Regions from separate parts of the Providencia manganoxydans genome, predicted to be linked through region 1. Evidence: predicted binding sites of a transcription regulator. Region 1 holds the regulator's gene; the other holds the start of a gene.

Region 1 (4,882 bases):
CTGAGAATAAACAGTAATAAGCCAGCAATTAAAATAGGCTTGCGTCCAAGTTTGTCTGACAAAGGTCCCCATAGCAGTTGTGCGAAGGCAAAACCAGCAAGAAAGATACTTAAGGAGGCGCTAATTGCCCCTTCAGTGGTATTTAATGCCGTTTGCATAGAGCCAAATGCAGGGAGGTACATATCGATGGCTAGAAACCCTAACATGCTCAGTCCAGCAAGGTAGAGCATAAAACCTGGGGAGTTTTTCGTCACAGTATTTGTCATAGCGATTTACTTTCTAGAGTTTACAAAATTGTTAATATGTACGCTATTGTATAGGCTATATTTTTACATTGTGAAACGGTAATATTTGGATCCTGCTATCAAAATTTTTGAAAGGTATCGTTATGTGGTCAGCGCATGCGTTAGAAGTGATTGATGCGGTTGCAAGAACCGGGAGTTTTAGTGGCGCAGCAGAGGAATTACATCGTGTCCCTTCCGCAATTAGCTATACCGTTAAGCAAGTGGAGGAATGGCTTGCTGTACCAATATTTGAACGCCGTCATCGCGATGTCGTCTTGACGGAAGCTGGGGAGATATTTATCAAGCAAGGGCGCTCAGTCATCAAAAAAATGACACAAACGCGTCATCAATGCCAACAGGCAGCTAATGGTTGGAGAGGGCAGTTTAGTATTGCTGTTGATTGTATTGTGAAACCTCAACGGACACAGCAACTGATATTAGATTTCTATCGTCATTTTCCGGATATCGAATTATATATTCACCCTGAAGTTTTTAATGGTGTATGGGATGCATTGGCTGATGGTCGAGTGGATGTAGCAATTGGGGCAACCAGAGCTTCACCCATCGGAGAACGTTACAGTTTTCGTGATATGGGCTTTATGTCATGGTGGTGTGTTGCAGCGCCAAATCACCCATTGGCAAAAATTGAAGGGAAACTAACAGATGATCAAATGCGTGATTACCCGAGTTTATGCCTTGAAGATACTTCAAGAAATCTTCCTAAAAGAGATACATGGGCATTAGATAACCAACGGCGCCTTGTGGTACCTTATTGGGAAGATGGTATGGTGTGTTTAGTTAATGAGCTGTGTGTCGGCATGGTTCCGGAACATCGCGCAGCGCCGTATTGTACGCAGGGTAAGTTAGTCCCATTAGAGTTATCACAGCCTTTTCCACCAAGCCCTTGCTGCTTAACTTGGGTTGAAAAAAATACATCACCAGCGTTGAGTTGGTTACTTGAATATCTTGGAGACAGTCAAACTCTCAACGCTGAGTGGTTAGCACCTTAACGGTTAACGGCGATAATCAATAAATGGTCCATCAGCAACAGAACGGCGCTCGACTAAACGTGGGTGCACTTCAATGGTTTGTGCGTCTTCACGCTTATTCACGATACGGTCGAGTAGCATAGTAAAGGCCATTTGGCCTAGACGTTCTTTGGGCTGGTGGATAGTGGTGAGTGCAGGGGTAAAATAGCGTGCATTACGCACATTATCATAGCCAATGATAGAAATATCTTGTGGAACACGCAGCCCCATCTCATCGGCAGCGCAAATGGCTCCCATAGCCATAATATCACCACCACAAAAGACCGCTGTTGGTTTTTGTTTGTTACTTAAGATTTGCATCATTGCTTTATAGCCGGACTCAGGTTCAAAGTCTCCCTGTACAATCCACTCATCACGTAAAGTGACTTTGGCTTCTTCCATTGCTTTTCGGAAGCCGGTGAGGCGACCAATCCCCGTGTTCCGCTCAAGTGAGCCTGGGATCACCCCAATATCACGATGCCCACGATCAATTAAGTAACGACCCGCCAAGTAACCACCATGAAATGAATTATCAATAATGCTATCAGTAAAATCACCTCGCGACGTCCCCCAATCCATAACGACCATAGGGATATTACGGTAATCTTCTAACATGCTAATGAGCTTTTCTGGGTACTCAGAGCACATCACCAGAAGGCCATCAACACGTTTTTGAGCAAGCATTTGTAAGTAAGCTTGCTGTTTACCTAAGTTATTATGTGAGTTACAAAGAATGAGTGTGTAACCTTTTTCATAACAACTGTTTTCGACAGATTCAATAACTTCTGCGAAATAAGGGGCTTCGCTCGATGTGGCAAGTAAGCCAATCGACTTAGTATGGTTAACTTTTAAACTACGAGCAACAGCACTTGGCGAATAGTTGAGTTCTTTTATCGCAGCCCAAACAGCAGCCTTAGTATCATCGGCTACGAAGCGCGTTTTATTAATTACATGGGATACAGTTGTGGTGGAGACATTAGCACGCTTCGCCACATCTTTAATCGTTGCCATGGGAAAAAAAAACTCCTGACCAATAATCGGTCTTGTTATGAATACTTATTAAAAATTACCAGCATATTGAGGCATAGTTACTTAACTGGCAATAATTTAGCGATTTGTTATGGATTTTGTCTGATCTAGCGCAAAAACAAAAGAAATAATTGATGTTATAACCTGTGATATAGACACTGGTTTTTATAAATCGTCATGTCATACTTATTTAACCTTATACAGTATAGGGTCAAATGGCTGGTTAACTGTTCTTGATAATGAGAGGAACTCATGGATACAGATTTTAAATTCGGATTATTAGCAGCAATTGGTTCTTTGGCAGTGATCATCACATTTGCAATACATATTTTTTAATTTTGCCTTTAAATAGCAAAGGTAAGATCACAAAGGGCGAGCACTGCTCGCCCTAAATGTTGCCAAAAATCAGTTAAGCAAGATTTTCTTCAACAAATTTCCAGTTTACGAGTGACCAGAAGTTTTCTAAATATTTTGGACGTGCATTACGGTAGTCAATATAGTAAGCGTGCTCCCAAATATCGACTGTCAGGATAGGCTTATCATCACCAGAGATTGGTGTTGCAGCATTAGATGTATTAACAATTGCTAAGCTACCATCTGCTTTTTTCACTAACCAAGTCCAACCGGCACCAAAGTTTTTGATTGCTGCATCGGTAAATTGTTGTTTGAAGTCAGCGAATGAACCAAATGCTTTATTTATTGCATCAGCAACTTTACCTGTAGGTTCGCCGCCTGCATTTGGTGCTAAACAGTGCCAATAGAAAGTGTGGTTCCACACTTGTGCAGCATTGTTAAAAATGCCAGCATCAGAAGTTTTAATGATTTCTTCTAGGGATTTACCTTCGAAAGCGGTACCTTTTACTAAGTTGTTGAGGTTAACAACATAAGTATTGTGATGTTTGCCATAGTGGTACTCTAACGTCTCTTCAGAGATATAAGGTTCTAGTGCATTTTTTGCATAAGGTAGAGCGGGTAGTTCAAATGACATTGCGTACTCCTTGTTTGCGTTTTAAACAACACGTATGGGTGTGATGCTCAAAGTTGAGCGAGTAATTGTCTTTTTAATCATGTACATACTAAAATATAGCGCACTGTATGTATCATTTTATCGTCATTAGCGCATTATACCACAATAAAAATATGGTCATGTGCATCATTGTACTATATTAACAAATTCAGCATATAAATACATCGTAAAATCATATAGATAATAAAGCCTAAAATCACAAAATGCGTTTGCTAGAATAAAGCTAATTTGATTTAACTATCTTTAAAAGACTGATAGAGAAAAAATCCCTTTTTCTATTTGAGGGTGTTATAGTAATGCCCCTGTAAAACTGGCATATTGTATGAAACAATGTGTAGTAATATTTTCGGTCAAATATTCTCGCTTAGTAACAGTTGCATCATCTGCATTTGCGATTGTTTACTGACTGCAAAACCAGCACCCAAGCTTTAAGGAAGTAAAAAAATGACGACAATTGAAAGAATCGAACGCCAAATCAAAGAAAATCCAATTCTGCTGTACATGAAAGGCTCTCCTAAGCTTCCTAGCTGTGGTTTTTCTGCTCAGGCAGTTCAAGCTCTATCTGCTTGTGGTGAACGTTTCGCTTATGTCGATATTCTGCAAAATCCTGATATCCGTGCAGAACTACCAAAATATGCTAATTGGCCAACGTTCCCACAATTGTGGGTTGATGGTGAGTTAGTAGGGGGTTGTGACATTATCATGGAAATGTATCAGCGTGGTGAATTACAAGCACTGATTAAAGAAACAGCTGATAAGTATCGCTCAGCTGATGAGGCAAGTGCAGAGTAATTTCCCTGTAGAGATAGTCTAAATAATTCTAAGAAACCGTATTAGTCCCTGATTGGCTAATACGGTTTTTTGCTATGAGACGTTGAATCAACTAGTCTTGTTCGGCTAATGGCCACCCACCTAACTTTTTCCATTTATTGACTAATTCACAGAAAAGTAGGGCTGTACGGTTAGTATCATAGAGCGCACCATGTGCTTGCTTACCATCAAAGGGGATCCCTGCGGTAACACACGCTTTTGCTAAGATAGTCTGACCAAAGACTAGACCGCTTAGTGCAGCTGTATCAAAAGTTGCAAATGGATGAAAAGGATTGCGTTTTAGGCCCGCACGTTCAGCTGCATTCATGACAAAACTATGATCGAACGTTGCATTATGCGCGACGATTATGGCACGGTTACAATCAGTGGCTTTCATACCTTTTCGTACCATTTTAAAAATAGCATGGAGCGCATCATATTCACTGACAGCGCCACGTAGGGGATTTGTGGGATCAATTCCTGTAAATGCTAAGGCTGTTGGCTCTAAGTTTGCCCCTTCAAATGGTTCGACATGAAAATGGAGTGTTTCATCGGGTGATAGCCAACCCTCTTTATCCATTTTTAAGGTGATGGCGGCTATCTCGAGTAGGCCATCTGTTTTAGCGTTAAATCCACCAGTTTCAACATCAATAACAACAGGATAATAGCCCCTGAAGCGACTCACCAGTGCATTTGGATTATTT
Region 2 (4,882 bases), 790 kb from region 1:
TTTAAAACTTCTAATAGCCTAATGCCATAAATGGCACCACTCGCACCAGTTAAACCAATGATTAGCTTTTTCATGCCACCCTCTTTCCAACGAATATATCCAGCGCTAATCATAACAGCTATTGTGATTAAAAACCTTCAAATCTACCGGTTAGATCGCCAAAATCAAAGATGTTAACTTTTCAGAATATCGAAATTTTCAGTAGTATTAAATTAAATAATAGAGATTGTTTTATGTTTAGGAGTAACTTTTAAGCTACGGCTCGCTGAACAAGATATAAACCTTATCTAATAAAAAACCAACCTAAAATGGAATTTCCCATAGGCTGGTTTTCTTCTTAAATCAAAAATGATTAACCTTCGTTATAAATCTCTAGGTTCTCAATCTCATTTTGATCTTTAATTTTTAGCTCATCATCTCTACGTAGATTCTCTAAATAATCTAAGTAGGTTTGATCGATATCTTTTGTGACATAAATACCATCAAACACTGAACATTCAAACTCACTGATTTCCGCATTCTCTTCACGAACAGCGTCGACCAAATCACTGAGATCTTGGAAAATCAAACCATCAGCACCAATGAGCTTACGGATTTCATCAACTTCACGACCATGTGCGATCAATTCATTGGCGTTTGGCATATCAATACCGTACACATTCGGGAAGCGAACTTCAGGTGCCGCAGATGCAAAATAAACATTTTTTGCCCCTGCTTCACGCGCCAGTTCAACAATCTGTTCTGAGGTGGTACCACGTACAATTGAATCATCAATCAATAATACGTTTTTATCACGAAATTCCGCACGGTTAGCATTCAGCTTACGGCGAACTGATTTACGACGCTCTTGTTGCCCTGGCATAATAAATGTGCGGCCAACATAACGATTTTTCACAAAACCTTGGCGGTATGGCTTATCTAAAATATGCGCGATTTCTAAAGCGATATCACAAGATGTTTCAGGTATTGGGATCACCACATCGATATGTAAGTCTTCCCACTCACGAGCAATTTTAGCGCCTAATTTTTGCCCCATACGCAATCTTGCGTTATACACTGATATTTTATCGATAAAAGAGTCTGGGCGAGCAAAATAAACATACTCAAATAAGCATGGCGTTAATTGTGGGTTCTCGGCGCATTGGCGTGTATACAGTTGACCTTTCTCGGTCACATAAACCGCTTCTCCGGGTGCAACGTCACGTAAAAACTCAAAGCCTAGTGTGTCCAATGCAACACTTTCTGAAGCTACCATGTACTCTTCAGCCCCATTTTCCAGTACCCGACGACCTAATACTAATGGACGGATACCGTGAGGATCACGAAATGCCAACATGCCATGACCAATAATCAAGGCCACACATGCATATGCCCCACGCAATCTTTTATGCATGGCAGCAACAGCAGTAAATACATTGTCTGGCTCAAGTGGAAAGTGATCAAAACGGTCTAACTCATAAGCCAATATATTTAATAAAATTTCAGAGTCCGAGGTGGTATTCACATGACGGCGAGCTGTTTCAAATAAACGACGCGTCAGTTCATGCGCATTTGTCAGATTACCATTGTGAGCAAGGGTGATACCAAAAGGCGAGTTCACATAGAAGGGCTGTGCTTCTGATGCGCTTGAACTTCCCGCAGTTGGATAACGTACATGGCCAATTCCCATGCAACCTTGCAGTCGGAGCATATGCCGTGTTTCAAAAACATCTTTTACGAGGCCATTCGCTTTACGTAAACGAATATTATTTTTGCCATCAATGGTAGCAATCCCTGCTGCATCTTGCCCACGGTGCTGAAGCACAGTTAAAGCATCATAAATAGATTGGTTGACCGGTGATACACCGGCGATACCGACAATACCGCACATTTAGTCTTTCCTCATCAGCCAGACGGAGAAATATTCTCCGGTAGGAAACTTGACGCATTTTGCAGGTAGTCAAAGAACCACCTGATTATATGACTGAACTGCGGAATAAGTTCCGAACGTTGCCAATCCTCACTTTGAGGAAGTGGTGTAAAGGTATCAAGAAAAAATAATAACGCAGATACAATTAACACACCACGCAACGCACCGAAGCAGATCCCCAGAACACGATCTGTGCCCGATAAGCCAGTTTTTTGAACCAGAGAACTAATCACATAGTTAACAACTGCACCGACAATTAATGTCGCAATAAATAATGCAGCAATAGCAATACCATTTCTGACTAGTATGTCCTCAAAGCGCGTAAAATACTGTGCTAAGTAAGGATAAAATGTACTAGCAACAAAGAATGCACAGCCCCATGTTATCAGTGATAAAGCCTCGCGAACAAACCCTCGGATCAGGCTTACCAGTGCCGAGAAGCCAATGATGGCAATAATTGCATAATCTAACCAGACCATATTTCATTCCAAAATTCGCACCCACGGCAGTGGCTGGAGTGCATTCTAACAGAAAACGAAAACGTTTGCGTAACCAATTTACATACAATTTAAAAAAACCAACGGCGAAAAGAAAAATTCATATTCGCCGCTACAATTGGTTAAAAACTCAAATTTTTATACTCTAAATAATTCGAAATACAACTAGACGACAAATCAATTCGTCGCCAAGGGCCTACAGCAGTATATGACTATTGCGTTGAGTATAGTCACTATACTTCAACGCAATATGCTATAAATCGAATGATAACGAGTATTTTATTCCTAATTCAATACTATGATTTACTCATGGCTTGAAAGCCCTAATCTCACCTTGCAGCCCCGTTATCGAACGCAACTCAGGTAATGCGCTTTCTAAGCGTTGCCGTGAAGCTTCTGGCCCAACAAAAATACGCGTTAATTGGCCATTCACTGGTCGTGAAGGAACCGTATAAACTTGATACCCAGACAACCGTAATTTTGCGACAATTTCCTCAACCTTCACTGAATTTTTCAATGCACCAAGCTGCACCACAAACGCTTTCCCCTGTGGAGCTTTAACTTCAGGCTTAGGCTCTGGTTTTGGTTCCGGCTTCGGCACTGGCTTCACTTCAGGTTTTGGCGTAGGTTTAGGTTCTGGCTTTTTAGGCTGTTCAGTTGGGGTAACCTCTTTTTCTGGCAATGTTGTGGCAGATTGCTGTTCGCGCTGCTGTTCATCTTGTTTCTGCTCAGAAATCGCTTCAGATATCATGGCTTCCGATACCGCGCCTGACGTCGAAGATTGCGTCAGCGGTGCGATCGCTTCGATATCTTGCTCGTCACCCGGTTTTGGAATAATAGGTATGGCCGCAAATTCATTTTCATTGTATTTCTTATCGCCATCAAGTAATGCGGGTAACACAATGATCCCCGCAGCAACTAAAACAATGGCGCCGACAAGACGATTTTGAAATTTACTTGCCACCTACGCTATCCTTTTGTTTGATCTAACAACATCATTACATGAGCAACAGTATGGAAAGAACCACAAACAATCACAATATCCTTCTCTGTTGCATCAACACAAGCTTGCTGCCATGCTTCATCAACCGAATCAAATACCTTTGGCGAATCTAGATATTGGCTTAATTGAGATGCTGATGCACCACGAAACTCAGTTAATGACGCCACATACCAATCCGTCACTTGCTCAGATAAACGCGTTAATGTGCCTTGGATGTCTTTATCGCCTAACATACCAACTACCGCACGGATCCGTCGCCCTTCAACCGAAGGAAGTTGCGCTAAACGAGTCACCAGATAACCTGCTGCATGTGGATTATGCGCCACATCCAGTATCATCAACGGTTTCTCACCAATAATTTGAAAACGCCCAGGGAGTTGAGCAGACTTCAAGCCCTCTCTCACCGCCTGATCAGTAATTTTATTGGCTAGTTGATGGTTAGTTTCTTTGAGACAACAAATAACCCCTAAAGCAGTCGCTGCATTAGCGAGCGGTACATTAGGTAACGGTAAATTCGCCCACTGGTATTTATCGCTTTGCCATGACCAATTATTTTCGTGTTGCTCAAAAGACCAATCTTTATCACGACGAAACAGCAGAGTACCAATTTCATTGGCATATTGACCGATCGATTCAGGCATGTCAGGTTCACCGACTACACCATAACGACCACCACGAAAGATACCCGCTTTCTCGAAACCAATGTGTTCTCTGTCAGAGCCTAGCCAATCAGTGTGATCGATAGCAATACTGGTGATTGCCGTGACATCAGCATCGACGATATTGGTCGCATCTAAACGCCCACCTAACCCTACTTCAAGGATCACCACATCTAACGCAGACTGTTTAAACAACTTCAGCGCTGCCAATGTGCCGTACTCAAAATAAGTTAATGAAATATCGCCACGTTCCGCTTCTATATCAGCAAATACACGACAGAAATCCGCTTCAGCTAGCTCTTGACCTTGAATACGTACCCGCTCGGTGTAGCGAACTAGATGTGGTGAACTATAAACTCCCACTTTGAGGCCAGCCGCCATTAAAATAGATTCAAGAGTATGGCAGGTTGTCCCTTTACCATTAGTGCCTGTCACGGTGATCACGTGAGGTGCGGGTTGAAGCAACCCCATTTGACGAGCAACTTGTCCGACGCGCTCTAGCCCCATATCAATATTTTGGCTATGCAGGTCTGTAAGATATGAAAGCCAAGTCTCCAATGGAGACTCGGCATTTGGAATAGTAAATTGATTACTCATCATCTTTTTTATGCTTAGCAGAGTCCTTTACTTGCTCATGAGCATCGATGACAACATCGTCTTTAGCGATATCGATTTTCACTTCCTCTTCAATCACTGGTACAAACTCTTCTGTATTGAAGCTCGGTTTATTGGTTAACATTGCTAATACATCAGCTAACGTATCACGCATATCAGTACGGCGAACGATCATATCGATAGCGCCTTTCTCTAACAA

What was found. The regulator PurR, encoded in region 1, represses purine synthesis genes. The targets are predictions, from matches to a motif close to CANGCAAACGTTTGCNTG.
Region 2: a site for PurR is predicted at 2,443-2,460, ahead of cvpA (colicin V production protein). Genes of this name have one in related genera too.

What each region holds. Positions count from the first base shown of each region.
Region 1 is NZ_CP067099.1:2,597,445-2,602,326, reverse strand. It holds gene punC (purine nucleoside transporter PunC) at 1-266, opposite strand, end outside; gene punR (DNA-binding transcriptional activator PunR) at 389-1,294, shown strand; gene purR (HTH-type transcriptional repressor PurR) at 1,298-2,323, opposite strand; gene cydH (cytochrome bd-I oxidase subunit CydH) at 2,594-2,677, shown strand; gene sodB (superoxide dismutase [Fe]) at 2,751-3,329, opposite strand; gene JI723_RS11650 (Grx4 family monothiol glutaredoxin) at 3,813-4,160, shown strand; gene rnt (ribonuclease T) at 4,252-4,882, opposite strand, start outside.
Region 2 is NZ_CP067099.1:1,806,218-1,811,099, reverse strand. It holds gene JI723_RS07980 (UbiX family flavin prenyltransferase) at 1-74, opposite strand, end outside; gene purF (amidophosphoribosyltransferase) at 353-1,870, opposite strand; gene cvpA (colicin V production protein) at 1,885-2,388, opposite strand; gene dedD (cell division protein DedD) at 2,714-3,370, opposite strand; gene folC (bifunctional tetrahydrofolate synthase/dihydrofolate synthase) at 3,376-4,665, opposite strand; gene accD (acetyl-CoA carboxylase, carboxyltransferase subunit beta) at 4,658-4,882, opposite strand, start outside.